Regions from separate parts of the Pseudoalteromonas sp. BSi20495 genome, predicted to be linked through region 2. Evidence: predicted binding sites of a transcription regulator. Region 2 holds the regulator's gene; the other holds the start of a gene.

Region 1 (16,272 bases), on a different contig from region 2:
AAATACATTTTTACCTGCACGAGTAATATCTTGAAGCTCTAAGCTTGATACATCCATACCACGCTTAGAGATTTTGTTTGCCAAAATATCAAACAATTGCATAACTTGAGAATCAGCTTCAGCTTTTAATTTAATTGTTTTGTCATTTAATTCAATAGATGCATCAACACCTCTAAAATCAAAACGGGTCTCTAGCTCACGGTTGGCGTTATCAACCGCATTTTTAGCTTCGTTCATTTCTACTTCAGATACAATATCAAATGAAGGCATAGGTTTCTCCTAACTATTTAATCTTAATTTTATGTGGTAATTATAACGCTAAAATTATAATTCTTTACATTTTTCTGCATCTTGTTCAGGTGCGATACTAAATTAGTTTGATATACTGCGGTCTCTTTTTTAAGCGATTTTAGGATTTGTCGTGACAAGGCGTGTTTACCAAGCAATTTTTTTAATTAGCATTGTGGCTTTTACCCTTTTATTTGCTAAAGAAATAAAAGGTGGCGTTGTAAATTTATTCCCTCATGTTGATAAAGTCGCTCATTTTGGGATTTTTTTTATACTAGCCATAATAATGGATAAAGCGTTTAAACTTCCTTTATATGCGCAAATACTTTTATTGGCAGGCTATGGCGCATCTATAGAAATAATGCAAGACGCACTCCCGTATAGGCAGGCATCACTCGGTGATTTTTTTGCTGATTTTGCAGGTGCTGCAAGCTACTTTTTACTTAGAGTAATTTTTACATCTCGAAAAAAGAACCCATATGGCTAATATTTTAATCGTTGGCGATGGTGCTATTGGCTTATTACTTAGCCACTTTTTAAGCGCATCGCATAATGTCAGTGTTTTAACTCGTAAAAGCCCAACAAATACCCGCTTTTATAGTCGAGGTAAAGGGACCTCTAAAAAAATTGACGCTCAATTTATTTCATTAAATCAGCTAAATAAAGCTGCTGAATTTGATGTTGTTTTATTTACTGTTAAAGCTTTTCAAGTACTTGATGCGTTTTCACAAATAAAGCCATTTTTACCAATTCATTGCTCTATTGTACTTTCGCATAACGGAATGGGTAATGTTGATGAGGTAAATAGCCAACTAAACACCCATCAAGCACTCTACTTTTTAACGACAAGCATAGCGGGCTTTAAATCAAACCAATATATTGTGCAACACACTGGTGAAGGACAAAGCGTTATTGGTGGCTGTAATGAGCTAGTACTTCAAAATAGTGCGCCAATAGCTGATATTTTTAAAGTAATACCCAACCTAACATTTACTAATAACATTCAGCAGCTTCGTTTTGAAAAACTACTCGTAAATATTGCCATTAACCCATTAAGCGCTTTAAGTAATGTAAGAAATGGCGAATTACGTGCACCTAAGTACAATACAATAATTTTTAATGCACTCACTGAAGCATGTAATATTGCAAAGGCTCAAGGGCTTAATGTTCCATTAATTAAAGCACTTAATACCGCTTATAAAATAATGGAGTTAACCGCAAATAATTACTCCTCAATGCAGCAAGATCTAGCGTATAACAGAGAAACTGAAATCTCAGCTATATGCGGCTATATTAGCCAACAAGGTAAACTCCACAACATTAAAACACCTTACAACGATGAGTTGTTTGTCAAAATTCAGGCAAAAAAAAGCGTGGTATAAACCACGCTTACATAAACTTTTAACTTTACGGGCGATAAACTTTTACAGTTTCGAAGCCCTGTTCGTGCAGCATAAGTGCCTGTAGTTGGCTCATTACGCCTCTGTCACAATATAAATAGTAGTCGGTATCTTTTGGTAAATCACCAAACTTAGTCGCCAGACGGAAGAACGGTAAATGCACCACTTCAACACCGTCGATTTCTAGCGGTGCAGCTTCTTCTTCTTCTGGTGAGCGAATATCAACTACCACAGAGCCTACAGGTAAATCAGCAACCGATTCCGCTTCTTTAAGTTCTTGTTTGGCTTCAACGTCAATATCACGCACATCCATTATACGTGCGTTGTTTACAACGGTATCAAGTACATCAAAGTCGAACTTTTCTTCTTCACCAAGAATAACGTCTATTTTGGCTTTAACCGTTGGCTTTTTAGAAATAACACCACAGTATTCAGGCATTGTTTCTGCCATTTCAGCCGTACCAATTTGGCGAGCAATATTAATAATTTCTTGCTTATCGTGTTGAATGAGCGGACGTAAAATAAGCGTTTCAGTAACACGGTCAATCACGCTTAAATTCGCTAATGTTTGACTAGATACTTGGCCAATACTTTCACCAGTGACAAGTGCCTGAATGTTTAACTTGTCGGCAACTACACTCCCTGCGCGCATCATCATACGTTTAAGTACAACACCCATTTGGCTGTTTTCAACGTTTTCTAAAATTTCAGCAACAACAGGTTCAAAATCAACAGTTACAAATTTAACTTTATGTGTAGAGCTGTATTTTTTCCATAAGTAGTAACTTGCTTGCTTAACACCAATTTCGTGCGCTGCGCCACCTAGATTAAAGAATAAAAAGTGTGTACGTGCACCTTTACGAATCATTTGATAACTTGCTACGCCAGAGTCAAAACCACCTGACATAAGAGAAAGCACGTCTTCTTGCGTTGGTAGTGGAAAACCAGCCATACCAAAATGCGTTTGCGAAACAATGTAAGCTTTGTCGTCTTTTACTTCTAAACGTATTGTTACTTCTGGACGGCTAAGTTTAACGCTTGCGCCTTCAATATGTTGATTCAATCCACCACCAACATAACGCTCTAAATCAGTTGAGGTAAAGTCATGTTGACCTATACGCTTAGCACGAACACAAAAGGTTTTACCTATAATTGTATGCCCAACTAACGCTATTGTTTTTTGGTAAATATCATCAAGAGTTTCGAATTGTGTTTCGGTTACTTCAATAAATTGAACGATGCCAGGTATGCGTTTAAGGCTATCGATAAAATCTAAACGAACTTGCGCATCTTCAAGCTTTGTAACAACTGAAATATTATCCCAGTTATTTCTAACTTGTACTTTTTCGTCAACACGGCGCAATACAATTTTAATGTTATTTTCTAACACTTTAGTAAAGCGTTTACGGACTGAACGGCTTTTAATGGCTATTTCAGGATGTAGTTTGACGATAAATTTAAGCATAGTTCACTCTTAGACTGCGGGAATTCGCGCTCCCAGGCATTTGGCGCGCGATTATAGCAAAAAATTCAGCGTCTAGGAAACAGCCAATGATTAGCAATTAGGCAACAGTTTGCGCGTGTTGTGCTAATTCGGTGTATTTTTTGCGTAGCAGGTTCATTTTATCGATACTTTTATCAGTACTATACGCTCTAAACAATGTGAGTACTTTTAAAATACCGTGATATATATCTTGCTCAGCAAGGGTACCGCTTGGCCTACGCGCTTTAATATAAGGCGTCCAAAAGCTAACCGTTAACTTAAGCGTATGTGCTAAATCAATGACATCTTGCTCATCAATTGCAATCATTTCACTGTCGCGAAGCCCCAGTATAATTTTTCGCACTTGTTCTAATAATTCGAGTTGGAAATCAATGTAAGCTTGCTTCAAATCAGCGTCTCTGGCGAGTATATCGCCGAGGTTGTCGTAAAAAAAATGATAGCGCCACATCAATTCAAACAACGAATCTAAATAAGCTGTTAAGTGGTTAAATGCATCGTCATTTTTGTTGATAGGTTTAAATTGCGTACTTAAATGATCGCGATATAACGCAAATATATGACGAATAATGTCTTCTTTATTTTTAAAATGGTAGTAAAGATTACCGGGGCTCATTCCTAAATGCGACGCTATATGATTGGTTGATATTGCACGCTCACCTTGCTCGTTAAATAACGAAATACTGGTGTGTATTATTTTATCCTTGGTATTCATACGCTAATACTCTAATTATCTTATGCACTACATTACACTAAAAATAGGCCACGCAGTATAAACAAATATTATCGATTAAAACACACTTACTCCTTAACCATCATTAGGAACTGAGTAAATAATCTATTTGGGCAAAGCTGATTTGTGCCCTAAACACTGTTAAACTAACGCTAAAATAATAAATAGTGAATATTATGAACGTTACTGCAATTTACCCAGGCACTTTTGATCCGCTTACCAATGGGCACACTGACTTGATTCATCGTGCTGCAAAAATGTTTGATACCGTATTAGTTGCTGTTGCCCACAACCCAAGTAAAAAACCCTGCTTTACCCTAGAAGAACGTGTTGAACTTGCTAATACCATTTTGAGTCATTTAGGTAATGTTAAAGTTATCGGATTTTCAGGCTTGCTGGCTGACCTTGCGCGCGATCATAATGCTAATGTGCTTATTCGTGGTATTAGGGCTGTATCTGATTTCGATTATGAATTTCAGCTCGCAAATATGAACCGTCGCCTAAACCCCGATTTAGAAAGTGTATTTTTAACGCCCGCAGAGCGAAATTCATTTATTTCATCAACACTCGTTAAAGAAGTAGCACGTCACAATGGTGATGTAAGCGAGTTTGTGGACCCTGTAATTGTCAAAGCGCTAAAAACTAAATTGGGCTGTGGTGCCCAATAGTAATTTACTGCGTTAGCGCATAACTCGTATGCGCTAATTTAGCTTTGATATAGATGATGTCTTTAATTTTTTAATTAACCAAACCAGCTTCAGTAAGTCTTTATTGATAATTAATATTAGTGCCATCGTAATATCAATAACAGGCATAAAGAAACCATACAGCATCCACAGCCACCAAAAGTCCCAATTGCCATAAAGAGTATTATCAATATACATGCCCATAAACAGTGAGGTATTGATACAAAGCCCTACAATAAGATAATAAAATCCGTACGGTATTTTACGTCCTAAAAAAATACGCCACATAAGAATAGCGGCAATTGTTAGTACATCAAATATAAACAACTTTAAATGTGGAGCTGCAGTAGTTATGTCCATAAATAAACTAGATGTGTACGAAACCATCATAATAAAGCAAAGATGAACTCGGCTTTTATCTTGCTTATTAATAGCAATTGATAGAGTGAACAAAAAAGCAAAAACAAAAAGCCATGTAATAAGTATTCCAAAATATTCATTAATTGAATTTAATTGCCAAAATAGACCCTCCATTCTATTCAACCTTTTTATGAATGCTTTTTGTACTGCCAAATAAATAACGTTTTAATGCAACCAAACCTAAAAAGTCTTTATTAATTAGGAGAGCTAAAAGCATTGTTAAATCAGAAATTATTTGCCCGATTACATACAAGGCCCAAAACCACCAGTAGTCTAAATTTCCTAAAACAATACTGTCGTAGTGCATTCCAAAAAAAACAAATGCGTTAAAGCTAAGTCCAACTAAAAGATAATAAAAGGCTATAGGGAGGCTTTTACTAAAATAGCTCCGCCATATAATCAGAAAAAATATAGTTACGATATCAAATATGAAAAGGGTCAAATGAGGTGTGTTGCTAAAGGGATCCATAAAAATACTTGAGGTGTAAGATACCACCATAATGAATGCAAGCTGTGTGCAGCTTTTGTCATACTTGTTAATGCTAATAGACAAATTATATAAAAAAGCAATAACAAAAGACCATGTAATAAAAATAATTATATAGTCGTATAAACCAGCCAGCCTCCATAGAAAGTCAGGCATGGCGTGACCTGTTAAATTTTTCAGTTAAAAATTTAGTAAACTTAACTAAACCTAAAAAATCTTTGTTAAAAAAGAGAATAGTTACCATTGTGAGATCGACTAAATTGATAACTATTAAATAAAAATTCCAAAGCCACCAATAATCAACATTATCTAGTACATAAATATCATAGTGCATAAAAAGGTGCAGGGTTGAATTTATAGTCAAACCAGTTAGAAGATATATATAGGCAACATCCCTTTTTAGAAATCGCCTTAGAAGTGTAAGAGCTATAATAGTTAAAATATCAAAACATAAAAAATCAAGATAAGTTACCGTATTCATATTTGTAAATATACTAAATGAATATGAAACACTCATAACCAAAGACAAATACACTTTTTCTTTATTAGGCTTATTAATCGAATGAGCAAGGGAATACAAAAAGGCCATAAGGAATCCCCATTGTACAAATGCACCTATGTACAAAGAAACTGTTGGGCTAATTAAAAGTTCATTCAATATTTTTCAACTTTTTAAAGTTCAATGCAGCACCCCTTTTAAAAATGGTATTTTTATTGAATACTAGTGAAAGAATCATTAAAACATCGAACATATTTCCGCCAATAGAATAAACACTCCAATACCACCAAGGCTCATAGTTATATAAAACGTATAGGTCATAATATATTACGAGGGTGAGTACAGCATTTATTGTTAACGAAATTATGATTAAGTGAAAAGCTACAGAACGTTGGAGTACTTTGAAGCACTGTAAAGTTAACAAAGCTAAAATTGTAATGAAATCGTAGAGTGCCCAGCTTAAATATAAATTTTCTAATAAATCTATGTAGCCACTAAAAATATATGAGCAGAGCATAAGCGCAGATAAATAAACAGGAGACTTACTTTCCTTATTTATATTAATAGCTAAACAGCATAAGAAAGCCATTAAAAAGACCCCTTTGGGAGAAAGCTCCTACATAATCCGTTAAGGCTTCAGTAACGTACATATTAAACTAGGTTAATTTGTGGGTATCGTTTGATTTGAAGTAACTGAGGGTTTTGTTCTTTAACTTATGAAGACCTAGGAAGTCTCTATCAACAATTAATGCGACTATCATAATTAAGTCCATTAAATTAACTGCGTATGTATAAACATCCCAAAAAAACCATCGTTCCATATTTCCGAATATATACATATCTAAATACATACAAAAAAAGAAAATCGAATTTATAGACAATCCAACAATTAAATACAAAAAAGAAGGTGTTGTTTTTTCGGTTATTTTATATATGCATATTAACGCTAAAATAGTAGAAATATCATACAAAGCCCAATCCAAGTATATTGAGTTTTTAATAGAAAGCCATGTATAGAAGTAGTCAGATAAGGTATAAGATATCATCATAATAAATGAACTGAGCAGAAGAGTTGTACCTCTTTTTAAATCTAATGAGTATACAAACACATTAAAAAAGAAAGTCATCAGAAATCCCCACATCGTAAAAGCAGACAGTGAGAACAACCCAAAAAGCTCAGTTAGAATCATTTAAAACCTTAAATTATTACTTTGGTCTGACAGGCATTACACTGCCCCCGCCACGTTGTAAGCTATCACTACTTGCTGCAGCAATAGCCTCTTGAGAAATGCTTACTGTATCAGATTGCAGGGTTTTAGGGCTAGCAGTTTGTTCCATTGCAGGCTTTAATTGTTGTGTTTTATTATATGCTTGCATTTGTACTTGGTTATTCGCTGAAATTTGCATGTTATTAATCCTTATAAAATTATAGTTTGCGCGACTTTTATCACGCTATTATATAGGTAAACATGTTACCTGTTTTAATCTAGGTAGCCATTTTTGCCACCCACCTATAATAAAGCAACCTGTATGCCAACTTTATTTGACACTTTAAAAAATGCAACAGATCAAACCAGTTTGTTTTAGATATAAAAAAACGCACAGGGATAACCGTACGTTTTTTGTATCCAGGGAGTTTAAGCCACGTATTTACACGGGATCTCCACACTTTTACTTGGCTTTAAAATAAATTCCATAGCAACTTCATCGCAATTTTCTTTACGAAGACAAAGCTCACAATCTTTCATTACTTTTTCTGGCAAACTGTCTTTAGTGCAAAAGGTAAAGCGCTGCTTTTCGAAAAAGTCAGGCACACGCGTTAGTACAATCACTCTATTCAGCGCCAGTTTTTTAGCTTTAATTAATAAATGCTCAACGAGTTGCCGCCCCTGCCCAGTAACAACGCTTTGAGGATCAATACCTAAAGAGCGAATTTCAGCAAGACCTGTATCATATATATACAGCGAGGCACAGCCCGATACCTTACCGTTAATTTCAGTGACCGCAAATTCATTTATAGAATGCACCATGTCACTTTTAGCTCTAGGTAGATTTTCGCCAACTGTAGCCCAATGCTGAATGAGCTTAGCTATAGATTCAACGTCATCTAGATTTGCATCACGAACCGTTATTTGCTGTTTTTTTTGGCTTCTTTAATTGCACCAGTTACTTGCTCAATCGATGTGCCGCCAAGAGCTTGGCGCGCTTTTATACACGCATCAATTTCTAATACCGGGTATACATCGTCTTCAAAAACATCATTAACTGATTTGTATTGCTCAAGCGAAAGCTCTTCTAGCGTTTTATTTTCGCTAATAGCAAGCTGAACAAGGACGCCTACAATGTGGTGCCCCTCTCTAAAAGGTACGCCTCTTGCGACGAGATAATCAGCAAGCTCTGTTGCATTAGCATGACCGCCTTTAGCAGCAGCAAGTGTACGATCTCCTCTTACCTTAACGCCCTTAATACAAGCTTGTGCCATATGAATACACGCAAGCCATGTTGGCATAGCGTCAAATATACCTTCTTTATCTTCTTGCATGTCTTTGTTGTAAGCAAGAGGGAGTGCTTTTAAGGTCATCATCATCGCACTAAACGCGCCAAATACACGACCCGTTTTACCACGGATAAGTTCTAATGCATCAGGGTTCTTTTTCTGTGGCATAAGCGATGAGCCCGATGTCACGTTATCTGCAAGCTCTATAAAACCAGCTTCACCCGAGTTATAAAATATTAAATCTTCTGACATACGCGATAAGTGAATCATCGAAATCGATGCACAGCTTAATAACTCTACAACAAAATCGCGATCAGAGACGCCATCAAGACTATTTTTAGTCGCACCAGTAAAACCCAAACCTTGCGCAAGTGCTTGACGATCAATTGGGTAAGCAGTACCGGCTAATGCACCACTTCCTAGTGGGCAAAAATTCATGCGCGCTTTCGCGTCTTGCAAGCGACTTTCATCACGCTCTAGCATTTCTACGTAAGCCATACACCAGTGGCTAAATAATACTGGCTGTGCTCGCTGTAAATGAGTATAACCGGGCAATATAGTACCAAGTTCACGCTCAGCTAAAGATACAAACTCGCCTTTAAGTTGCTCAATTGCTTTTAAAATATGCTCAGCGGTATCACGGCACCATAATCTAAAGTCTGTTGCGACTTGATCATTACGGCTTCGGCCTGTATGTAATTTTTTAGCTAAATCACCTACTTTTTCGATTAATGCAGCTTCAACATGCGAGTGAATATCCTCTGCGCCCGATGTAGCTACAGCGAGTGGATCAGCTTTTACTTCTTCAAGTAACTCATACAATGCTGCAACGAGTTCTTTGTGCTCATCACTCGATAACACATTAACTTGCTCAAGTGCACCAGCCCATGCCACAGAGCCGATAATATCTTGCTCTGCTAACTGATAATCGAAGGGAAGAGAGTCGTTAAATTGCTTAAACGCCTCATCTGGACCCGTAGAAAAACGTCCGCCCCATAATGCCATGAAATATCTCCAAACCCTGTATTGCCCCTTTTACAGGGGCGTAATAATTTACTTTTTAGCGAGTGCTGAAATTCTGCTTGAAAGCGAGAATAAACGAATAAAGCCTTCAGCGTGTGATTGGTCATACACATCATCTTCACCAAATGTGGCAAATGCTTCGCTATATAAACTATTTGGCGACTGCTTTTGAACCGCAGTTACTTGACCTTTATATAATTTAAGTACGACTTCACCTGTTGCCACTTTAGAAAGCGCTTCTGCACCAGCTAAAATAGAATCTTTAAGTGGTGTAAACCAGCGGCCGTCATATACTAAATGCGAAAATTCACCACCCAGCACTTCTTTCCATTTACGGCTTGATTTATCAAGTACTAGCTCGTCAATGGCTTGAAGTGCTGCCATGATAACTGTACCACCGGGCGTTTCGTAGCAACCGCGTGACTTCATGCCTACTAAACGGTTTTCTACAATATCAACACGACCAACACCATGAGGTGATGCAATATCGTTTAATTTAACTAAACAGTCATATGGTTTAAGTTCTTCGCCATTTACAGCAACCACTTCGCCTTCAACAACTTTTAAAGTTACGAGTTCTGATTTATCTGGTGCTTGCTCTGGAGAATTAGTCCATGTCCATACTTGCTCAGTTGGTTGACACCATGGGTCTTCAAGCTCGCCACCTTCGTGTGAAATATGCCATGCGTTAGCATCACGGCTGTAAATTTTTGTCGCTGATGCTGAGCACGGAATGTCACGCTCCGCCAAGTAATCAAGTAATGACTCACGGCTCGATAAGTCCCACTCACGCCATGGCGCAATTACTTTTAAATCAGGTGCGAGTGCTGCAAAGCATGATTCAAAACGAACTTGGTCATTACCTTTACCAGTACAACCATGAGAAAGTGCATCGGCACCTACTTTACGCGCTATTTCAACTTGCGCTTTAGCTATAATTGGGCGCGCCATAGAGGTACCTAATAAATAAGTGCCTTCATAAATTGAGCCCGTTTTAAGTGTTGGGTAAATGTAATCACTTACCATTTCATCTTTTAAGTCAACTACATAACATTCAGATGCACCAGAGGCAATTGCTTTAGCTTCTACGCCTTCAAGTTCTTCTGCCCCTTGACCTACATCTGCTACAAACGCAACAACTTCACAGCCGTAGTTTTCTTTTAACCATGGCACAATAGCCGATGTATCAAGACCACCTGAATAGGCTAAAACGACTTTTTTAATTGAACTCATAGGTGTTCCTTAACAAAATTTGGATTTAATAATGTAACTAGCAGAGCATTTTGCGCATGCATACGATTCTCTGCTTGTTGAATAATTTTAGATGCTGGACCATCCATTACCTCTGAGGTAATTTCAAATTCACGGTGCGCCGGTTGGCAGTGTAATACCGTCGTAGCACCAGTTTGATCTAGCAATGCCTGATTTAGCTGATATGGCATATACTTGGCTTTAACTTGCTCAATTGGTGTTGTATTACCCATTGATACCCAAGTATCTGCGTAAACAACATTTGCGCCAACAGCAGCTTCAACGCGATCACTCACCATAACTGATGCACCGTTCATTGCTGCAATCTGCTCTGCTTTTTTAAGTATTTGTGAATCTGGTGAGCACCCTTTTGGTGTTACAGCTACAAAATCTGTACCTAGTGTAGCTGCTAACAACATCAATGAATGAGTTACGTTATTACCTTCACCTAAGTAAGCTACTTTAAGCTCACTTACATCTCCATGTACTTCTTGAAGCGTTAAAAAATCAGCGAGTGCTTGGCACGGGTGGTACAAATCACACAAACTATTAACCACCGGTACCGATGAATATTCACCTAATGTAGTTAGCGTACTGTGTTGATTAACACGCGCTACAATCCCGTCAGCCCATGTTGAAATATTAAGAGCGAAATCTTTAATTGATTCGCGTGCACCCATAGCACCATTTTGCTGATCTAAATAAACCGCGTGACCACCAAGACGATTAATACCTATATCAAACGACAAACGCGTACGTAAACTTTGTTTTTCAAATAACGTTACAACCGATTTACCAGCTAATACTTGGCTGTATTTCTCTGGTTTTACTTTAATGTCTTGCGCTAACTTTAATAAATTAAGTGCGCCTTCTTGGTCTAATTCTAAACCGGTTAAAAAATTCTTAAACATAATAAACCTATGGTGTAATTTTAGTTCCGACATGCTTGCCTTCAAGCAAGTCAGTTAAATTTTCTGGCTTTTGCCAGCTGGAAATATACACACCGCGTCGTAAATGTTGGGCAGCGTGAAGGCTGGTCTTAACTTTGACCTCCATCCCGCCCACAATTACTCCTTCATCTATTAAAGTATCAATGTGTTTTGTGTCAAGCTGATGTAAGGGATGCTTATTTGCGTCAAGCACCGCTTCTACATCAGTCATAAAAATAAGTTCTGCGTTTAAATTACTAGCAATAGCCGCTGCAGCTTCATCAGCATTTACGTTATACCAAAGGCCTTGCTCATCAAAACCGATAGAGCTAACGATCGGTAGCCTGCCAATTTTAAGTAAATCGTTAATAATAGAATCATCGTTGCTTGTGCATTTACCTACTAAACAAAGTGCTTTTAACTTTTGAGTAGCAGTAACACCCGCTTCATACAAACTTAACCCAACCGGTTTATGCCCTGCACTAATAGCCTGAGTCATTAATTGTTTATTGGCACAACCTGCTAGTGCACCTACGATGTAAGGCATTTGCTCTGCAGGGCTGATACGCAAACCTTGGTGCTTAGCACTGGCAAAACCAGCTTCTTTTAGCCAAGTATCAACAAGTGCACCGCCACCGTGTACAATTACAAACTGAGCATTTTGTTGCTCATTAAGTACATCAAACAATGCTTTAGCCGCGTTTTCTGTATTAAGTACAGCACCACCTAGTTTAATAACCCACGTTTTTTTACTCATTTAAAACGCTCCTTTTAAGCCCGTGGTATGCTCTAAATTCATTGATAGATTAATACACTGTAAAGCTTGCCCTGCAGCGCCTTTTAATAAATTATCTATTGCTGCAATAACAATTAATTGCGATCCTTGTTGCTGCCAACCAATATCAACATAAGGTTGCTTAGCTACACCTTTTATTGATGGGATTTTATCGCCTAATAAACGAATAAGTGGCTCATCGGCAAGTACCTGATACGCTTGTGTTACTTGCTCACTTGTTACCTCAGGCTTTAACTGCACATAAATAGTTTCTAAAATACCACGAGGAAAATTGCCTAAGTGCGGCGTAAATAAGACTTGGTGACCAAGATGTTGCTCAATTTCAGGACCGTGGCGATGATTAAATAAACCATAGGGAGTAAGCGAAACCTCGCAAAAATGCGTGCCAACACTTGCTTTACGTCCAGCACCGGTAACTCCCGATACCGCATTAATAATAATACTCTGTTCGCTTAATAAACCGGCTTGTTGCAAAGGCTTTAATGCATTTAGTGCGGCCGTTGGGTAGCATCCAGCAACAGCGACTAACTGTGCATTGGCAATAGCTTCACCATTCCACTCAGCTAAACCATAAGCAGCTTTATTTAATAGCTCAGGATGTTGGTGCTCAAAACCATAATATGTAACGTAATCATCATTGCTTGCAAGGCGATAGCCACCAGATAAATCAAATACCTTTTTACCCATTGCTAAAAAACGCGGTGCTAAATCAACACTCACTTTATGGTCTGTACATAAGCACACATAGTCAGCACTAGTTTGAATGTCATCAAAAGCTGATTCACCAAGAGGGAGTAATGGTAAGTCGAGCAAGCCTAGATGTTCAGGATATAAATCACTTAGCAATTTATTTTTATCTAAGCTACCTTCTGATACATAACAACCCGCTAAAGTTAAGTTTGGGTGTTTAGCAACTAAACTTGCTAACTCTGCGCCGCTGTAACCGCTTGCGCCAATAATCACTACATTCATTTGTTACTCGTTATCTTAAAATTAGTTGTTACTTGTCTATCTTGTTCGCTTAAACTAGCCTTGGCGCTAATTTAGCCTTTTATTAATGAATTTTGATTATCGTCGCATTGTTTTCATAACGTTACTTTAATATATTTATGCTTAAAAAGTGAATTGATATTCATCATAAATACTTTTATATTGTTATGCAATTAAATTGAATACTTATTTTGGATTTTTTTATGCCTTTGCCATCGTTTATTTCTATGTATCAACAATTGATTGCAGCTCCGTCTATCAGTGCAATTGAAGATAGTCAGTGTATGAGTAATAAAAGCGTAATTGAACTACTTGCGAGGTGGTGCGAAACACTTGGCTTTACATGTGAAATCATTGAATTAGAAGGAGGTAAAGGTCGCTATAATTTATTAGCTAAACGTGGCAAAGGAGATGGTGGATTAATGCTCGCGGGCCACACCGATACCGTCCCGTTTGATGATAGTCGCTGGAATCATAATCCGTTTAAACTTACCGAACTCGACAATAAATTATATGGGCTCGGTAGCATTGATATGAAAGGTTTTTTTGCGTTTGTATTACAAGCAATTAGTGAACTTGATGAAAAGCAGCAAACCCAGCCTATCTTAATACTCGCCACTGCCGACGAAGAAACCACAATGGCAGGTGCACAGCAAATATGTAAGCACCCAAATTTAAAACCTGCGCGATGTATAATTGGTGAACCTACTGATATGACACCGGTATTTACACATAAAGGACATATGAGTACAGCGATTAGAGTAATTGGACGCTCAGGTCATAGCTCTGATCCCGAACGTGGTCTCAACGCCATAGAAATCATGCATAAAGTGACTTCAAAATTATTGATCTTAAAAGAGCAGTTAAAGCATAAATATTCATTAAGCCACTTTGAAATACCTTACCCAACATTAAATTTTGGTAATATTCATGGCGGCGACAACGCTAACCGAATTTGTGCTTGCTGCGAAATGCATATAGATATGCGCCCATTACCAGGTTTGAGTGTAAAAGAGTTACAAGCATTAGTACTTGATGCAACGAAAGAGATAAATCAACAATACCCCAATGCGGTCAGCGTAATTGATTTACACGAGCCAATACCGGCCTTTACTGGCAACACCAACAGTGCTTTAGTGATATTAGCTGAAAAAATAGCAGGGCAAAAAGCAATAGCTGTTAATTACTGTACTGAAGCACCTTTTATTCAGCAATTAGGGTGTGAAACAATCGTTATGGGGCCGGGCTCAATAAATCAAGCCCATCAGCCTGATGAGTTTTTAGCAATGGAAAAAATAAAACCGTCACAAAAAATTATCAGTAACATTATTAAAGCCAGTTGTTTTAATATCAATTAACTTAATTAAGTGCCCTATTTTGAGGTAAAAAAATCTTATCGATGACAACAGAAAATAATTATTTAGAACAACTAAATACAAAATTTTTTGCCTAGTTCTAGCGTAATTTCCTTAACGTTAAATAGACCCTATATTTAAGCAGATTGGTATTACTCCAGTGTTCATACAGTTGTAAATAAGAAGTTAGCGTTAGGTTTAATCCCTCAAATTGATTAAGTAACCAAGTAAAAAAAAAAAAGACGCAATTAAGCGTCTTCTTGTTTTAAATTACACCTTATTAGCTACATATACTTACTGAGGTACTTTTTAAATACAGGATCTGTTTTAGCTAGTTCTTTTTGCTCGGCTAAAATATCTTTTAAAATAGCGCCTGATGTAAGTGGGTTTGCAAGAACCACTCTAAATACAACAGTAGGTTGATTATCGTATTTAGATGGCGTTAGGCGTGTACGTGATACAAACGAGCGACCAGACTCCCGCTGACGCTTTTGCATACTCGCAGTAAAACGATTAAGTGATGCAAAAATGTCTAAACGTGTTGTTGCATCAGCATCTTTTATTGCCTGCTTAATCTGTTTAGGTACATAACGATACGTTAGTAAACACAGCTCAGGCTCTGAAATAAGTTCGAAATCTTCATCTGCTTTAATTAAACCAGCAAAATAATGTGCTTTTTTATACTACGATCGATTAACATCTCGTAGCCTTTACGACCAATAACACGTAAGCAAGCATGTACTAACATCGCCATACCTGGGCGACTACCTTCAAGCGTGTGGCTACCTAAGTCTTTTGAACCTTTACGTAATATATACTCAGCATGGTGCTCTATTGCATCAGTTGCAGCAGGATCTTTAAATAAAACTAAACCAGCGCCCATGGGTACATACATTTGTTTGTGTGCATCAATGGTAATTGAATCTGCTCGCTCAATTCCTTTTAATAAAGGACGATGCGTGTTTGATAAAAGCGTCGCTCCTCCCCATGCAGCATCTACATGAAAATGGCAGTTAATATCTTGTGCCAAATCGGCCATTTCGTCCAGTGGGTCAATATTCCCGGTTTCGGTTGTACCCGCCACCCCAATAATGGCCATTACTTTAATGCCTTGCGCTTCAAGCTCACGTGCTTTTTCGCGCATCGCTATTACATCGACTTTATTATTTTCGCAAGTTTTAATACCAATTAGGTTATCGCGACCAATACCGAGTAAATCAACCGATTTACCTAATGAATAATGTCCACGTTCTGATATTAATACCGCTAAACCTTTATAGCCATAATGCAGCATACCGGCAATTAAGCCTTGTGCGCCTATACCTCTAAAATCGCCATCCGGTTTTAATAAACGGTTTCGCGCAATCCAAAGCGCAGTAATATTAGCAACCGTACCACCAGAGCAAAATGCACCTAA
Region 2 (16,272 bases):
TAAACGACTCTGTGACTGTTGCAGCAACGGATTACATGAAAAACTACGCAGAACAAGCGCGTTCATTTATTCCAAGCAGCAACTACAAAGTGTTAGGTACAGATGGTTACGGTCGTTCTGATAGCCGTGAAAACCTACGTCGTCACTTTGAAGTGAACGCAAGCTACGTTGTTGTTGCTACGTTATCTGAACTTGCTAAACGCGGTGAAGTTGAGAAGTCAGTAGTTGTTGAAGCACTTAAAAAGTTCAACATCGACACTAACAAACTTAACCCACTGTACGCATAAGAGGTTTGCAATGAGTATTGAAATTAAAGTACCTGATATTGGTGACGACGAAGTAGAAGTAACCGAAATATTAGTAAGCGTTGGCGACAAAGTAGATGTGGACCAATCACTATTAAATGTTGAAGGCGACAAAGCATCAATGGAAATACCTGCTTCGCAAGCGGGTACAGTGAAAGAGATTAAAGTAAACGTTGGCGACACCGTTACAACGGGCTCTTTAGTGTTTTTGTTTGAAGGCGAGAGTGAAAGCACTGGCTCGACTAATGCATCAGCCGCTGCTCCAGCTAAATCTGAAGAGGCAGCACCTGCTGCTTCTACAGGTTCTTCAACTAAAGAAGTAACCGTACCAGATATTGGCGATGACGAAGTTGAAGTAACTGAAATCATGGTTGCTGTTGGCGACACCGTTGAAGAAGAGCAATCTATCTTAAACGTTGAAGGCGACAAGGCAGCAATGGAAGTTCCAGCTCCATTTGCCGGTATAGTTAAAGAAATTAAAGTCGCCGCTGGCGATACAGTTAAAACAGGCTCATTAGTGTTTGTTTTTGAAGTAGCAGGAAGTGAATCTGCAGCACCGGCTAAAGAGTCGGCTCCTGTAGAAGCGCCAGCAGCTAGCTCAACAGCAAACGCAGCACCAAGTACTAAAGAAGTGAATGTACCTGATATTGGTGGCGATGAAGTTGAAGTAACTGAAATTATGGTTGCAGTTGGCGATACGGTTGAAGAAGATCAATCAATCTTAAACGTTGAAGGCGACAAAGCTGCAATGGAAGTACCAGCTCCATTTGCAGGTACAGTTAAAGAAATTAAAGTAGCCGCTGGCGATAAAGTATCGACTGGCTCATTAATTTTTGTATTTGAAGTTGCAGGCAGCGCGCCAGTAGCAGCACCTGCACCCGCTGAAAAATCAGCACCTGCAGCTGCGGCTAAAACTGAGTCGGCACCGGCTCAAGCAGCACCTGCAAAAGCAAGTAATGAAAGCTTCACAGAAAACAGCGCGTATGCTCATGCATCACCTGTTGTTCGCCGTTTAGCGCGTGAGTTTGGTATTAACCTAGCTAATGTTAAAGGCACTGGTCGCAAAGCTCGTATAGTTAAAGAAGACGTGCAAAACTACGTTAAAAACTTAGTTAAGCAAGTTGAGTCTGGTCAATTGTCAGCAGGTAGTAGCGCTGGTGGTAACGAGCTTGGTCTTATTCCATGGCCTAAAGTTGATTTTGCTAAGTTTGGCGAAATTGAAGAGCAAAAGCTGTCTCGTATTCAAAAGCTATCAGGCAAAAATTTACACCGTAACTGGGTGCAAATCCCACATGTTACACAGTTTGACGAAGCAGATATCACAAGCCTTGAAGTATTCCGTAAAGAGCAAAATGTGCTTAGCGAGAAGAAAAAGCTGGGTGTTAAAATTACGCCGCTTGTGTTTGTAATGAAAGCAGCTGCAAAAGCACTTGCTGAATTTCCAAAATTCAACTCATCGCTTTCTGAGGACGGCGAAAGCTTAATTCTTAAAAAGTACATTAACATTGGTGTTGCAGTTGATACGCCAAACGGTTTAGTTGTACCAGTGTTTAAAGATGTTGATAAAAAAGGCATTATTGAACTATCACGCGAATTAATGGAAGTATCTGTTAAAGCACGTGACGGGAAGCTTACATCGTCTGATATGCAAGGTGGTTGTTTTACTATTTCTAGCCTTGGCGGTATTGGCGGTACGGCATTTACGCCGATTGTTAATGCACCAGAAGTGGCTATTTTAGGTGTGTCTAAATCTGAAATGAAACCTAAATGGAATGGCAAAGAGTTTGAACCAAAACTAATGGTTCCGCTGTCTATGTCGTACGACCATAGGGTTATTGACGGAGCCTTAGCTGCACGCTTTACTGTGACTCTTGCAAGTTACATGAGCGATATTCGCCAATTGGTGATGTAATCGCTGGACAATGAATAGAATCAAATCCCAGCCAGTTGTTTTTAGCTGGGATTTTTACCATTTGCAATGATACAATCTTTGCACAAATTTGTGATCTGCTCTCACTTTCTGCCTTGCAGAAACATGGCAGTTAAACTTTAGGGCAGTGTCCCGTTCAAACAATTAAGGTAATAGCATGAGCAACGAATTAAAAACTCAAGTTGTTGTACTAGGCGGTGGTCCTGGTGGTTACTCTGCGGCATTCCGCGCTGCTGACTTGGGCTTAGAAGTTACATTGGTAGAATCTCGTGAAACATTAGGCGGCGTATGTCTTAATGTTGGTTGTATTCCTTCAAAAGCACTTTTACACGTAGCTAAAGTGATTGATGATGCAGCTGAAATGTCATCTCATGGTGTTACTTTTGGCGCACCAAAGATCGATCTTGATCAAGTTCGTACTTGGAAAGATTCTGTAGTTGGCCAGTTAACTGGTGGACTAGAGGGCATGGCTAAAATGCGTAAAGTGAAAGTTGTATCTGGTTACGGCAAATTCACTGGCAGCAATACTTTAGTAGTTGAAGGCGAGAAAGACTCTACAACTATCACGTTTGATAACGCGATTATTGCAGCAGGTTCTAAACCAGTTAACTTACCTTTCATCCCACAAGATGACCGTGTAATTGATTCAACTGGCGCGCTAGAGCTTAAAGATGTACCAGAAAAACTACTTGTACTTGGTGGTGGTATTATCGGTCTTGAAATGGGTACGGTATACCGTGCGCTAGGTTCTGCAATTGATGTTGTAGAATTTGCTGATCAATTAGTACCAGCAGCTGATAAAGACATTATCAAAATTTACCAAAAATACGTAAGCAAAAAATTCAACGTAATGCTTTCAACTAAAGTTGTTGGTGTTGAAGCTAAAGAAGACGGCTTATACGTAACGTTTGAAGGTAAAAACGCACCAGCAGAACCAGTACGTTACGACAAAGTACTTGTTGCAGTTGGCCGTACTCCAAACGGTAACTTACTTGATGCTGAAAAAGCGGGCGTAAACGTTGATGAGCGTGGCTTTATTAATGTTGATAAGCAATTACGTACTAATGTAAGCCATATTTTTGCAATTGGTGACTTAGTTGGCCAGCCTATGCTTGCGCATAAAGCTGTTCATGAAGGTCATGTTGCTGCAGAAGTTATTTCTGGTCAGAAGCATTTCTTCGACCCTAAATGTATTCCTTCAATAGCGTATACTGACCCAGAAATCGCTTGGGTAGGTGTTACTGAGAAAGAAGCAAAAGAGCAAGGCTTAAAAGTTGAAACTGCGGTATTCCCGTGGGCAGCATCTGGTCGTGCAATTGCATCTGCTCGTACTGAAGGTTCTACTAAACTTATCTTTGATAAAGAAAGTGGCCGTATAATCGGTGGTGCTATGATCGGTATTAACGCGGGCGAAATGCTTGGCGAAATCGGTTTAGGTATTGAAATGGGTGCAGATGGTGAAGACTTAGCGCTTACAATTCATGCTCACCCAACATTGAACGAATCAATCGGCCTTGCAGCTGAAATTTTTGAAGGTTCGATCACTGATCTACCAAACAAAAAAGCAGTTAAAAAGAAGTAATTTAACTCTTTAGCATTTGTTTGAAAAACCCAACTTAGGTTGGGTTTTTTTATGTCTGATTTTAAATTTGAGAGATGTTAAATTAATTCAATGATACCAATCTGCTTATATATGGGGTCTATTTAACGTTAAGAAAATTACGCTAGAACTAGGCAAAATTTTTTATATCTAGTTGTTCTAAATAAAAAAATTTAACGAAGTTATAGTGCAATTTAATTCGTTAAATTGATCAAAGATTTATGCAGGTTGGTATGGCTATAAATATAAGATTAAATAACAAGAAGTCGTTACAATGCGCGCTTAATTAATTGAAGGTAAATACAGTGAAAAACTCAGTTTTAGCATTACGCGCTCAACAAATAAGTGAATCCCGTCGAGAGTTTAATGCTCGAGGCGGTAAATTAGATCGCTGTGAGCAATGCTTAATAGCTAAGCACTACTGTATTTGTAAAGGTGTTGAACAGGCTGATTGTACGGCTGCGGTCTGTTTATTGATGTACCATAATGAAAGCTTTAAACCTTCTAATACCGGACGTTTAATTGCTGAAATAGTGCCAGATAACCACGCTTTTAGATGGGACAGAACAGATCCTAACCCAGCGCTTTTAGCTTTAATAAATGATTCGCAGTATCAGCCAATGGTCGTGTTTCCCGCTGAAGATGTAGAAGAGGGCAGAGCTATTACCGAAGTGAGTATTGAATTAGGTAAAAAGCCGCTATTTATATTTTTAGATGGTACGTGGCGAGAAGCAAAGAAAATGATTCGTAAAAGTCCCTATTTAGATAACCTACCAGTGCTTTCTGTTACTGCTGATAAACTATCTGATTACCGATTACGTGTAGCCCCTCATGCGCATCAACTAGGCACTGCTGAAGTGGCTATTATGGTGTTAGCCCTTGCTGGCGAAATGGATGCATCAACAAAGCTTGAGCAACATTTTATAAAGTTTCGCGATGCGTATTTATTAGGTAAACGTAATAAAGGCAGGCCTGAGTCTGATCAGAGCTAACTTAAGCCGATTGTTTGCTCGTGTATTCTAAGTAAGCTATCGCTTTATTTTGAAGTGCTGTAAAATTTTCTTCAGATGTTAACTTTACAACTGTTTCATATAGTTGATTCATACTTGTATGCACTTGACTAAATGAATGGAAGTCACTGCTTTCCATTTTTTTTGCTTCTTCTACTCTTTTTAAAAAATACTTATTAATATTAACTTTACCATTAAAATTTGTGCGGCCTATTGCATTTGCTAGCTTATTTAATTGATAACTAAATTCGTCATCACGGGCGGTTTCACCTCTTTGGGTTGTTCTGATATCACTTTCTAATTGAATAATAACGTTGAGTATCGTTTTAAACTCACTCATAGACATGTTAGAAAAATCGAATCCTTCTGGATTAAACAAAGCAGAATAAGGATTTTCTTTTGGGGTAGGTGCCGTAAAAATACAAATATACTCTGCTGTGCTATTTACTGGGCTATTAAGTGTGGAGACGTTTTTACTCGATTTAAAATTTATATCCATAAACTATTTATGTTCCTTCATATAAGTTGTGCTCTGAAGCTGATGAGATTGCTATTTCCTCTATTATTAATATGTTTGACTTAATGACCTATGCAAAGAAAAGCGCGCTCTATCTCTAGGCGCGCTTGCGGAATCTTCTAATTTTCTGCATCCTGCAATTGAACTTAATCAACTCCAATTTTTACTAATCCATGTTATTACAATATTACTTTTTAGTTCTATGTAATCTAGGCTATCCGGGCCTGTCTCCTTTAATTCCTGAACATCCTGTAAGGTAAATACTATTACCAAATCCTTCCATTGCACTTCCTAGTGCATCCGTGTATTAATCAATCCATTGTGTTGCCTAAAAGGCCTGTCCATCTATTCCTTAAACATCCTGTCGAACAACTTAAACCCTTGTTGTTATCCCTTTCGCACCTTCCTGATGCTATCCATTTTTACAACATTCCATTGTGTTACTCATCCTGAGCCTGTCCTAAAATCCGTATTTCCTTGGTAACCTAATCATTGGTTGGTCGAATAAATAATTTGCTTGTATTTAATCGATAAGCATCACTGCTTGGTTGATGAGTAAATTATAGGTGAATGGAGCAACTTAAATAGGGCTGAAACTATATTTAATTAGTATTTATGCAATAGCTAAAGTTTATTAATTCTTTATTTTCAATTGGTTATTTAATTAATGCTTGTTTTATATGTTGCTTTTTACTCATTAGCTGTCACATCCGTGAGAGATGTCTTACATGACATTTCTGTTTTAGACACCTTTTACCTACTTACGGCTATTTAAGGTGTGCACTTTTTAACTGTTCACGGTAGAATTATTTGATAATAATTGTTATTTAGGTGGAATAATGAAGACACTCGCTATCACTTTAGGATTAATAGTATCGGCGCCAGCCTTTGCAAACGACGTCGTTAATATTTACTCTTTTCGCCAACCATTTTTAATACAGCCAATTTTGGATGATTTTACAAAACAAACCGGCATCCAAACGAATGTTGTTTTTGCTAAAAAAGGATTAATTGAACGTGTTAAGCGCGAGGGAAAACATAGCAAAGCCGACTTAGTACTAACTTCTAACTTTAGTGCACTTATTCAATTAGAAGATTTAAAGTTAACGCAAACTATTAAAAGTGACAGCGTAAATAATAATGTGCCTGCAGCATTTCGTGATGGCGAAGGCCAGTGGGTTGCGCTAACAAAGCGTGTGCGTAATGTTTATTCATCAAAAGAGCGAGTAGGTGCGTTACCAAACCTAACTTATGAAGAGTTGGCTGATCCTAAATATAAAGGTCAAATTTGCACTCGTTCGGGTAAGCATCCTTATAATTTGGGGCTTGTTGCATCAATGATAGCTCACCATGGTAAGGCTGATACTAAAACATGGCTTGAAGGCGTTAAAGCTAATTTAGCGCGCAAACCCCAAGGTAACGACCGTGCTCAAGTTAAAGCTGTTAAAGAAGGTTTGTGCAATTTAGCGTTAGGTAATAGTTATTACCTTGGAAAAATGTTGCAAGATAAAGAACAAAAAGGTTGGGCGGAAGCGGTAAATATTAATTTCCCGAACCAAATTAATCGTGGCTCGCACATAAATGTATCGGGTGCGGTTATTACTAAGTTCGCTAAAAATCCTGAAAATGCCTTGAAACTCATAGAGTATATGACCGACAATAAAGCACAAAACATGTATGCCTCACTAAATATGGAGTATCCAGTTAAGCCAGGTGTGCAATTATCCAGTTTGGTTGCGTCTTGGGGGAGCTTTAAGGAAGACAGCTTGCCACTCGATGAGATCAGTAAATATCGTCCGTTAGCGCTTAAGCTGATTGATGAGGTGAAGTTCGATCTTTAATGACTTATAAATTTAAGCTGTCTAAATGGCAGCTCTTTGCGTGGTCGACGGGTTTGATTCTGTCGGCCCCGTTGTTTTTTCTTCTTTTTGAATCTCTGCAAGGTAACTCTGAGGTGTTTTCTCATCTTTGGGATACAGTGCTTTGGGATTACATTACTAATACTGTGTTGCTGGTTTTAGGCGTTTGTGTGCTTAGCTGTGCTATTGCGCTGCCACTCGGTTGGCTTACTGCTTACTGTAGTTTTCCTGGTAAAAAGCAGTTTGAATGGGCACTTATGCTGCCCCTTGCTATGCCTACCTATATTATTGCCTATGTATACACTGATTTATTAGACTATGCGGGCCCTGTGCAAATAGCACTTAGAGACTGGTTTGGCTGGCAATCACCTAGTGACTATTGGTTTTTTGATATACGTACACTACCTGGCGCTATCGTTATGATTGCCTTGGTACTTTACCCGTATTTATTTTTAATTTTTAAAACAGCCCTTCGCGAACAGTCATTCAAATTAGTACAAGCTAGTCAATTAATGGGGCTATCTCCTAAACAAAGTTTTTTTAAAGTAAGTTTAGTGCTCTCTCGCGGCGCAATTGTTGCGGCTCTTGCACTCATAAGTATGGAAACTATGGCTGACTTTGCAACCGTCAGCTATTTTGCCGTGAGCACATTAACGACCGCCGTATATGACACATGGTTTGGTTATTATTCGCTTACAGCGGCCGCTAAAATATCGGGTGTAATGCTCTTACTTTTATTTTTGGCATTAATGGCAGAACGCTTTAGCCGCCGTAACCAAGCGGTATTTGAGCGCCAATCAAGTGTAAATAGCGAATCTCTCTATGTATTAAAAGGAAAGTCGGCTTGGCTAGCAACTGCATTTTGTGGCTTTATTTTACTTATCGCTTTTTTAATTCCCATTGCAGTACTCGTAAACTATGCAATTACCTACTTTGATAAAGCGTGGAACATTGAGTTTTTTAGCTATGCTTGGCAAAGTTTAAAAGTAGCAGGGATAGTGAGTGTAATAACCATTACGTTGAGTATTTTTGTGGTTTTTTATCAGCGTGTTGCAAAGCAAACGTATCCGCTTATTCCTGGGCGTTTAGCCAGTACGGGCTATGCATTGCCTGGTACAGTGCTCGCTATTGCTGTTTTATTACCACTTACATTATTAGAAAACACCATCAATGAAGCGCTCGAACCATATAATTTAGATATAGGTTTACTGCTTACAGGCAGTATTCTTACTATTATTATTGCTTACATTGTTAGGTTTTATGCCATCGCACACGGAGCGATAGAATCGAGTTTTTTACGCATTAGTCCATCACTCGATATGGCAAGTCAATCAATGGGTAAAAGCCAAGGGCAAACATTGCGTTTAATACATCTACCTTTATTACGCCGTGGACTACTTACGGCGGCATTACTGGTGTTTATTGAGTGCATGAAAGAGCTACCTGCGGCGTTATTGCTCAGACCGTTTAATTTTGAAAGCTTAGCAACTCATGTATTTCAGTATGTGAGTGACGAGCAGTTAGAGCTTGCTTCAATTTCGGCATTATTTATTGTTATTGTCGGGTTTATTCCTTTGTATTTTATTAATCGTTCTATGGAGCAACGTAGTTAAATGAGTAGTTTAATTTTACAAGGCGTGAGCTATCACTATAACGGTACAAAGGTTATTCATGATTTAGATTTAACAGTGGGCAAAGATGAAATTGTTTGTCTGCTCGGTGCAAGTGGTTGCGGTAAAACAACCACATTAAAAGCCATTGCAGGATTAATTGAAGCCAAGCAAGGGTCTATTTTTATAGACGGTAAATTAGTGAGTAATGAGCAATCATTTGTCTCACCTGAGCATCGCAACATTGGCATGATGTTTCAAGATTATGCATTGTTTCCGCATTTGACGGTGGCAAATAATATCGCATTTGGGCTTAGTAAAATGAGTAAAGCCCAAAAGCAGCATCGTGTTGATGAAATGCTTAAGCTTGTTCATTTAATTGGCTGTGCCGATAGATTTCCTCATCAGTTATCGGGTGGTCAGCAGCAACGCGTAGCGATTGCTCGCGCATTAGCTTATAAACCTAGTTTGTTATTGCTTGATGAGCCTTTTTCAAACATTGATACACAAGTACGCTTTGAGCTAATCGCCGATATACGTCGAATTATTAAGGCAACACAAGTCTCTGCTGTATTTGTTACGCACTCAAAAGAAGAGGCATTTGCCTTTTCCGATACACTTGCCATTATGCATCGCGGTAAAATTGCGCAACAAGGCACGCCAGAACAGCTTTTTGCAGCCCCAAGCTCAAAGGAGGTTGCAGAGTTTCTGGGTCAAGGCATATACTTAGAGGCAGAAGTATTAACGACAACTGAATATAATACACCGTTTGGCTTAGTTAAATCATATATTGGACATGAGCATAGAGCGAGTGTAGGGAAAATATATGTTCGTCCTCACCAGATTGAATTGGTAAGTGATAATCTATGTGACAGACACTGTGAACGAGCTACAATATTAAGTAGTCGCTTTATTGGTTCAGCGTATGTTTACACTGTCGTTATTGCTGAGCAAGAAGTTGAAGTTGCTGCACAATATGACCAATCATTTGCAAAAAATGAGCAGGTTATAATAAAAATAAAACCTCACACGGTGAACTTTTTCGAATCATAATTAATTTGTTATTCGCTGTGTTTTTATCTATAAAACTAAGGAATAACAATGGCGCAAGCGCAATCAGGGATTTGTGCTGAAGCAAACTTACACGGTTTGCACTTATTTTTTAATGTGTTTGATGGTCAAGATGAATCGTTACGCGTAAAACTAAAGCAAGTAAGCGCTATTGAAGAAGAATTTAGCGATCAGTTTTCAGAATCAATGCTCTCTTGTATGGTCGCTATTGGTGCGCAATATTGGCCACATATCCTTCCTGAGTACATTCCAAGCGAATTACAAAGCTTTCCTAATATAAATCACAGCGATCACCAAATGAGCGTGCAACCGTGTGATTTGTTTGTGCAAATTCGCTCTGACCGTGAAGACGTTAACCATTTATTTGCCCTGCAAGTATTAAAGTTATTTGCTCCTGATGTAGAGCTGGTAGAGCAGGTTCGTAATTTTCGCTTTTTAGATGGACGAGACTTTAATGGCTTTATTTATGGTGGCGATTCTGCTCATGGTAGAAAAAAGCGTGCGACGGCACTAATAAATAAACCGGGTAGCTTTGAAGATCAAGGAAGTTATATTCATGTACAACGTTATAAGCATGACTTAACTGTGTGGCAGCATTTATCATTAAGTGAGCAAGAGCAAATAATGGGTCGTACGCGCCTTGATAACACACTAATTACCCCCGCGATCGAAACCAGCCATGCTTCGCGTAGTGAGCTAAAAGATGAAGACGGGCAACCGCTACTATTAAATCAAAGCATGCCTTATGGCGATGTGTATGAGCAGGGAATGTTATCAATTACATGTGCATGTACAGGAACCGCGTTCGAAAAAATACTTAAAAGCCGTTTAGGCGAAGGTGATTGTTACGACCACTGGCTTGATTTTACTCAAGCCGATATGGGTTCTGCTTTTTTTGCACCTTCGGTCGGATTTTTAAAACAGATTTAATTACGATTAATAATCAAACCGTATCAAATAAAATGCGAACGCGTTCAAGCGTCACGTCTATTTCAGATATTTTAGCCGGGGCGATAAAAATAGTGTCATCGCCGGCAATAGTTCCTAGTACGCCATCTGCTTTACCTAATGAATCTAATAAACGTGCAATAAGCTGAGCTGCACCTGGGCTGGTACGAATGATGATCATCATTTCGTTGTGCATAATGTCGATTACTAATTGGCGTAATGGGCTTTTAGCCGTAGGTACACCCATTTCAGCAGGTAAGCAGTAAACCATTTCTTGCTTGGCATTACGTGTGCGTACAGCGCCAAACTTACTTAACATGCGTGATACTTTACTTTGGCTTATATTGTCAAAGCCTTGCTCTTTTAACGCATCAACTATTTCGCCTTGAGAGCCAAAGTTTTCTTCTTTTAAAAGCGATTTAAATGCTTTTACCAGTGCTTCTTGTTTATCTTGTGGTTGCATAGTCTTTATTCATTTTTGTTATTTATGCTGCAAATTCTACACAATAATGAATAATTATGCAGCAGTTGTTTAGTTAACTTGCCAGTTTGATGCGTTAAATCACAAAAGTTTACGACTATGGTCGAAAATATACTTGAAATAGACAGGATAAATTTGTTTTTAGTCGCTAATTTCATTATCTTAAGAGCCACAAATATTTCCTACCTCAAATGACGGAGAATTCCAATGAAAGTTGCTGTATTAGGTGCTGCAGGCGGTATCGGCCAAGCGTTGTCTTTATTATTAAAAACAGGCTTACCAGCTGGCTCTGAATTATCACTTTATGATGTTGCACCAGTAGTACCAGGTGTTGCGGTTGACCTTTCTCACATCCCAACAGATGTTAAAGTAGCAGGCTTTGGCGCAGATGAACTAAACAAAGCGCTTGAAGGCTCTGACATCGTTCTTATCCCCGCGGGTATGCCACGTAAACCAGGTATGGATCGTGCTGATTTATTTAATGTAAATGCTGGTATTATCAAAACTTTAGCAGAAGGCATTGTTGCCAGCTGTCCTAAAGCGTTAGTCGGTATTATTACTAACCCAGTAAATGGCACAGTTCCAATCGTTGCTGAAGTATTCAAAAAAGCAGGTACTTACGACGCTAAACGCGTATTCGGTATTACTACGCTTGACGTTATTCGTTCAGAAGCATTTGTTGCTGAACTTAAAGGCGTAGACGTAGCAACTGTAAAAGTACCAGTAATTGGTGGTCACTCAGGCACAACGATTCTGCCTCTACTTTCTCAAGTTGAAGGTGTTTCTTTCACTGATGAAGAAGTTGCTGCACTTACTCCACGTATCCAAAATGCGGGTACTGAAGTTGTAAATGCTAAAGCAGGCGGTGGTTCAGCTACGCTATCTATGGGTGCTGCTGCAGCTCGTTTTTGTATGTCTTTAGTTAAAGGCCTACAAGGTGAAGAAGTTGTAGATTACGCTTACGTTGCTGTTGAAAATGGCGATGCAGAGTACTTTGCACATCCAGTACGTTTAGGTAAAAACGGCGTAGAAGAAATTCTTTCTTACGGCGAACTAAGCGCATTTGAAACAAAAGCAAAAAATGACATGCTTGAAACATTGAAAAAAGACATCAAAGAAGGTGTTGATTTCATGGCGTAATAGCCGGTTTAAGCAACAAAAAAGCCTGCATTTGCAGGCTTTTTTATTGCTCAGAATTAATGTCACACTGTGTAACTAGTTAAAACTAGTGGTCGCGGTCAACCGCAATACGGGCAAGGCTTATAAGTGCTTGCTTATAGTCAGACTCAGCTAAAAAATCTAAACAGGCAATGGCTTTTTCGGCCTCAAGCTCTGCTTTTTGCATTGTAAACTCAAGCGCATTAGTTTGTTTTAGTGCAGATAAAATTTCTTCTAAATGCTCCATACCATTACTGTGCTCTATTGCATCACGAATAAGTTGCGTTTGCTGCTCGCTACCATGTTGCATAGCATAAATAAGCGGAAGGGTTGGTTTGCCTTCAGCTAAATCATCGCCAATGTTTTTACCTAGCTGCTCAGCATCCGCATTGTAATCGAGTACATCATCCACTAACTGAAACGCGGTGCCTAAATGCATACCGTATAGGTTTAGTGCATCAAGTGTCGCTTGGTCTTGCTCAGTAATAATGGCAGCAAGGCCTGTCGCTGCTTCAAATAATTTAGCCGTTTTAGAGTAAATAACCTGCATATAGCTGGCTTCAGTCGTATCTGGGTCATTGCAGTTCATCAGCTGCAATACTTCACCTTCAGCAATAATGTTTGTTGCATCGGCAAGTACTTGCATAATCTGCATTTTTCCAAGGCCAACCATAAGCTGAAATGAGCGAGTGTAAATAAAGTCACCAACTAATACGCTAGCAGCATTACCAAATTCAGCATTTGCTGTAGGCGTGCCACGTCGTAAGTTTGATTCATCTACAACATCATCATGCAATAGCGTTGCTGTATGGATAAACTCAACAATTGTTGCAAGTGTTATGTGATCTTTACCCTGATAACCGAGCGCCTTGGCTGCTAAAATTGCGAGCATTGGACGAACACGTTTGCCGCCACTGCTAACTATATATAAACCAAGCTGATTAACTAACGCCACATCTGAGCGCATTTGCGCATGTATAAGTTGATTGACGTCATTCATATCGCTTTCGATTAACGCCTGGATAGCTTTTATATCCATTGATCTCCGAGCCAATTTTTATGTGTGAACGGCGCAGATTGTACAACAAAAAATGCACTAGCTCGATATTTTGTGACGATTGATTGAAAAAACACTATTAAAGTACTGAATAAGAGCTTAATTGGTTGAGATAACTGATTAATAGATAACCAATATGCAGTCTGAGTCGCGCTTAGATATTATACAGCGAGAGCTCTATTTAAGCGCATTAACTTATTTCGGCTAAGAGTTAAAAAGCGCTTGGCAAAAGGGCTAATTAATATAAAATGGGGTAAATATTGAATTGCTCTCAAAGCAGCTACTTTTTATTCATTTTAATTACAAAATAGGCTTGCTAGTTATTTCGCGTTAGCGTAAACTTCGCGCCCTATCGAAGAATATTTTAGTTGCGCCGATTTGAGGGTGCACAGACGGAGTTAATTATGTACGCGGTTTTCCAAAGTGGTGGTAAACAGCATCGTGTGACTGAAGGTCAAACGATTCGTCTTGAAAAATTAGACGTTGAAACTGGTGCGGCAGTAGAATTTGATTCAGTACTTTTAGTTGCTGATGGTGAGAAAATCGAGATCGGTGTACCGTTCGTAAACGGTGGCAAGATAACAGCTGAGGTTGTTTCACATGGTCGCGGTGAGAAGATTAAGGTTGTTAAATTTAGACGCCGTAAGCATTCTCGTAAGCAAATGGGCCATCGTCAATGGTTCACTGAAGTTAAAATCACTAGCATTAGCGCTTAATTAGAGGTACTTAGAAATGGCACATAAAAAAGCAGCTGGTAGTACTCGTAACGGTCGCGATTCAGAAAGCAAACGCTTAGGTGTTAAGCGTTTTGGTGGCGAATCAGTTCTAGCGGGTAGCATCATTGTTCGTCAGCGTGGAACTCGTTTCCACCCTGGTACAAACGTAGGTATCGGTAAAGACCACACTATCTTCGCAAAAGCAGATGGTAAAGTTCAGTTTGAACAGAAAGGTCCTTTAAACCGTAAATACGTAACTATCGTAACTGAGTAATCAGTAAGGTAGTTAAAAAACCCCGCCTTTGCGGGGTTTTTTGTTTTAAGAAAAAAATATATACCCAAGCCAAGCCTGCAATCAGCTTGGCTTCGGTATATAATAGTTAAATTAACAAGCCAATCCCTAAAGTGAGTAATCATGAAGTTTGTAGATGAAGTAGAAATTCGCGCAGAAGCTGGAGACGGTGGCAGCGGCATCGTGTCTTTCCGTCGTGAAAAATATGTTCCAGATGGTGGACCAGACGGCGGTGACGGTGGAGACGGTGGTAGTGTTTATCTACAAGCTGATGAAAACTTAAATACCCTCATTGATTATCAGTTTGAGCGTTTCCATAGAGCTGAACGTGGTACTAACGGTCGTAGCCGTAACTGTACAGGCCGAAAAGCCGATGACTTATTTGTTATGGTGCCTGTAGGCACACGTATCATGGATGTTGATACCCAAGAGGGACTTGGTGATTTAACGCAACATGGTCAACGTATTTTGGTTGCAAAAGGTGGTTTCCACGGCTTGGGGAATGCACGTTTTAAATCAAGTACTAACCGAGCACCTCGTCAAAAAACCTTGGGTACTGAAGGCGAAGTACGTAATTTAAAATTAGAGTTGCTACTATTAGCGGATGTAGGCTTACTAGGGCTTCCTAACGCAGGTAAATCTACGTTTATCCGTAGTGTATCAGCAGCAAGGCCTAAAGTAGCTGATTACCCGTTTACAACGCTTATTCCTAATTTGGGCGTAGTGCGTCCAGAAGCGAATAAATCATTTGTAATAGCTGACATACCAGGCTTAATTGAAGGTGCATCTGATGGTGCAGGCTTAGGCATCCGCTTCTTGAAGCATTTAGAGCGTTGTCGTGTGTTATTACACATTATCGATGTAATGCCGGTAGATGGTTCAAACCCTGTTGATAATGCATTCTCGATTATTAACGAGTTACATCAATACAGCCCTAAATTAGCTGAAAAGCCACGTTGGTTAGTTTTTAATAAAATAGATTTATTACCAGAGGACGAAGCAAAAGCGTTATGTGAAGCTATTGCAGAAGAACTGGGCGAAACTGAAAATATTTATCACATTTCAGCGATTAATAAACTCAATACTCAACCTTTAATTCACAACATAATGACACTGCTCGATAGCATGCCTAAAGAGAAGTTTGTACAGGTTGAAGATGAAGAGATTGAATTCAAGTGGGATACCTATCATGAAAAAGCCACTAAAGGTAAGGGCAATGATGATGATTGGGACGACTGGGATGAAGATGATTACGACGTAGAAGTTGTCTACGAGCGCTAATTAAATAGAATTTATAAAAAGGAGCTTATGCTCCTTTTTCTTTGTTTAAAAATAAAGTACTAGGTATTTAATATGATAATTTCAATGATTGCAGCAATGGCAAATAACCGTGTAATTGGCCTAGATAATAAAATGCCATGGCATTTACCTGCAGATCTTCAGCATTTTAAAAAAGTGACTACAGGTAAGCCTGTAATTATGGGTCGTAAAACTTTTGAATCTATCGGACGTCCTCTGCCTGGGCGACGTAATATTATTATTACTCGTAATCTTGGGTATCAAGCTGATGGAATTGAAACGGTAGCAACACCAGAGGCTGCATTGAATTTAGTTTCTGACGCTGAAGAAGTAATGATCATTGGTGGTGGAAATATTTATCAGCAGTTTTTAGAGCGTGCAGATCGCTTATATTTAACGTTTATAGATTTAGATGTAGA

What was found. The regulator ArgR, encoded in region 2, controls arginine synthesis, uptake and breakdown. The targets are predictions, from matches to a motif close to ANTGAATANNTATTCANT.
Region 1: a site for ArgR is predicted at 13,630-13,647, ahead of argC (N-acetyl-gamma-glutamyl-phosphate reductase). Genes of this name have one in related genera too.

The regions. Positions count from the first base shown of each region.
Region 1 covers NZ_BADY01000041.1:60,668-76,939, forward strand. The annotation lists gene P20495_RS14440 (YajQ family cyclic di-GMP-binding protein) at 1-270, opposite strand, end outside; gene P20495_RS14435 (VanZ family protein) at 422-775, shown strand; gene P20495_RS14430 (ketopantoate reductase family protein) at 768-1,670, shown strand; gene thiI (tRNA uracil 4-sulfurtransferase ThiI) at 1,696-3,153, opposite strand; gene P20495_RS14420 (TetR/AcrR family transcriptional regulator) at 3,251-3,904, opposite strand; gene coaD (pantetheine-phosphate adenylyltransferase) at 4,099-4,590, shown strand; gene P20495_RS14410 (hypothetical protein) at 4,624-5,142, opposite strand; gene P20495_RS14405 (hypothetical protein) at 5,144-5,671, opposite strand; gene P20495_RS20305 (hypothetical protein) at 5,664-6,173, opposite strand; gene P20495_RS22440 (hypothetical protein) at 6,671-7,204, opposite strand; gene P20495_RS14400 (hypothetical protein) at 7,221-7,421, opposite strand; partial or broken gene argH (argininosuccinate lyase) at 7,652-9,516, opposite strand; gene P20495_RS14385 (argininosuccinate synthase) at 9,565-10,767, opposite strand; gene P20495_RS14380 (ornithine carbamoyltransferase) at 10,764-11,696, opposite strand; gene argB (acetylglutamate kinase) at 11,704-12,471, opposite strand; gene argC (N-acetyl-gamma-glutamyl-phosphate reductase) at 12,472-13,482, opposite strand; gene argE (acetylornithine deacetylase) at 13,704-14,858, shown strand; partial or broken gene panP (pyridoxal-dependent aspartate 1-decarboxylase PanP) at 15,140-16,272, opposite strand, start outside.
Region 2 covers NZ_BADY01000085.1:33,549-49,820, forward strand. The annotation lists gene aceE (pyruvate dehydrogenase (acetyl-transferring), homodimeric type) at 1-287, shown strand, start outside; gene aceF (pyruvate dehydrogenase complex dihydrolipoyllysine-residue acetyltransferase) at 298-2,217, shown strand; gene lpdA (dihydrolipoyl dehydrogenase) at 2,393-3,817, shown strand; gene P20495_RS08270 (tRNA-uridine aminocarboxypropyltransferase) at 4,141-4,827, shown strand; gene P20495_RS08265 (hypothetical protein) at 4,829-5,344, opposite strand; gene P20495_RS08260 (extracellular solute-binding protein) at 6,199-7,203, shown strand; gene P20495_RS08255 (iron ABC transporter permease) at 7,203-8,834, shown strand; gene P20495_RS08250 (ABC transporter ATP-binding protein) at 8,835-9,884, shown strand; gene P20495_RS08245 (Dyp-type peroxidase) at 9,933-10,832, shown strand; gene argR (transcriptional regulator ArgR) at 10,846-11,313, opposite strand; gene mdh (malate dehydrogenase) at 11,539-12,471, shown strand; gene ispB (octaprenyl diphosphate synthase) at 12,557-13,528, opposite strand; gene rplU (50S ribosomal protein L21) at 13,951-14,262, shown strand; gene rpmA (50S ribosomal protein L27) at 14,279-14,536, shown strand; gene cgtA (Obg family GTPase CgtA) at 14,678-15,835, shown strand; gene folA (type 3 dihydrofolate reductase) at 15,908-16,272, shown strand, end outside.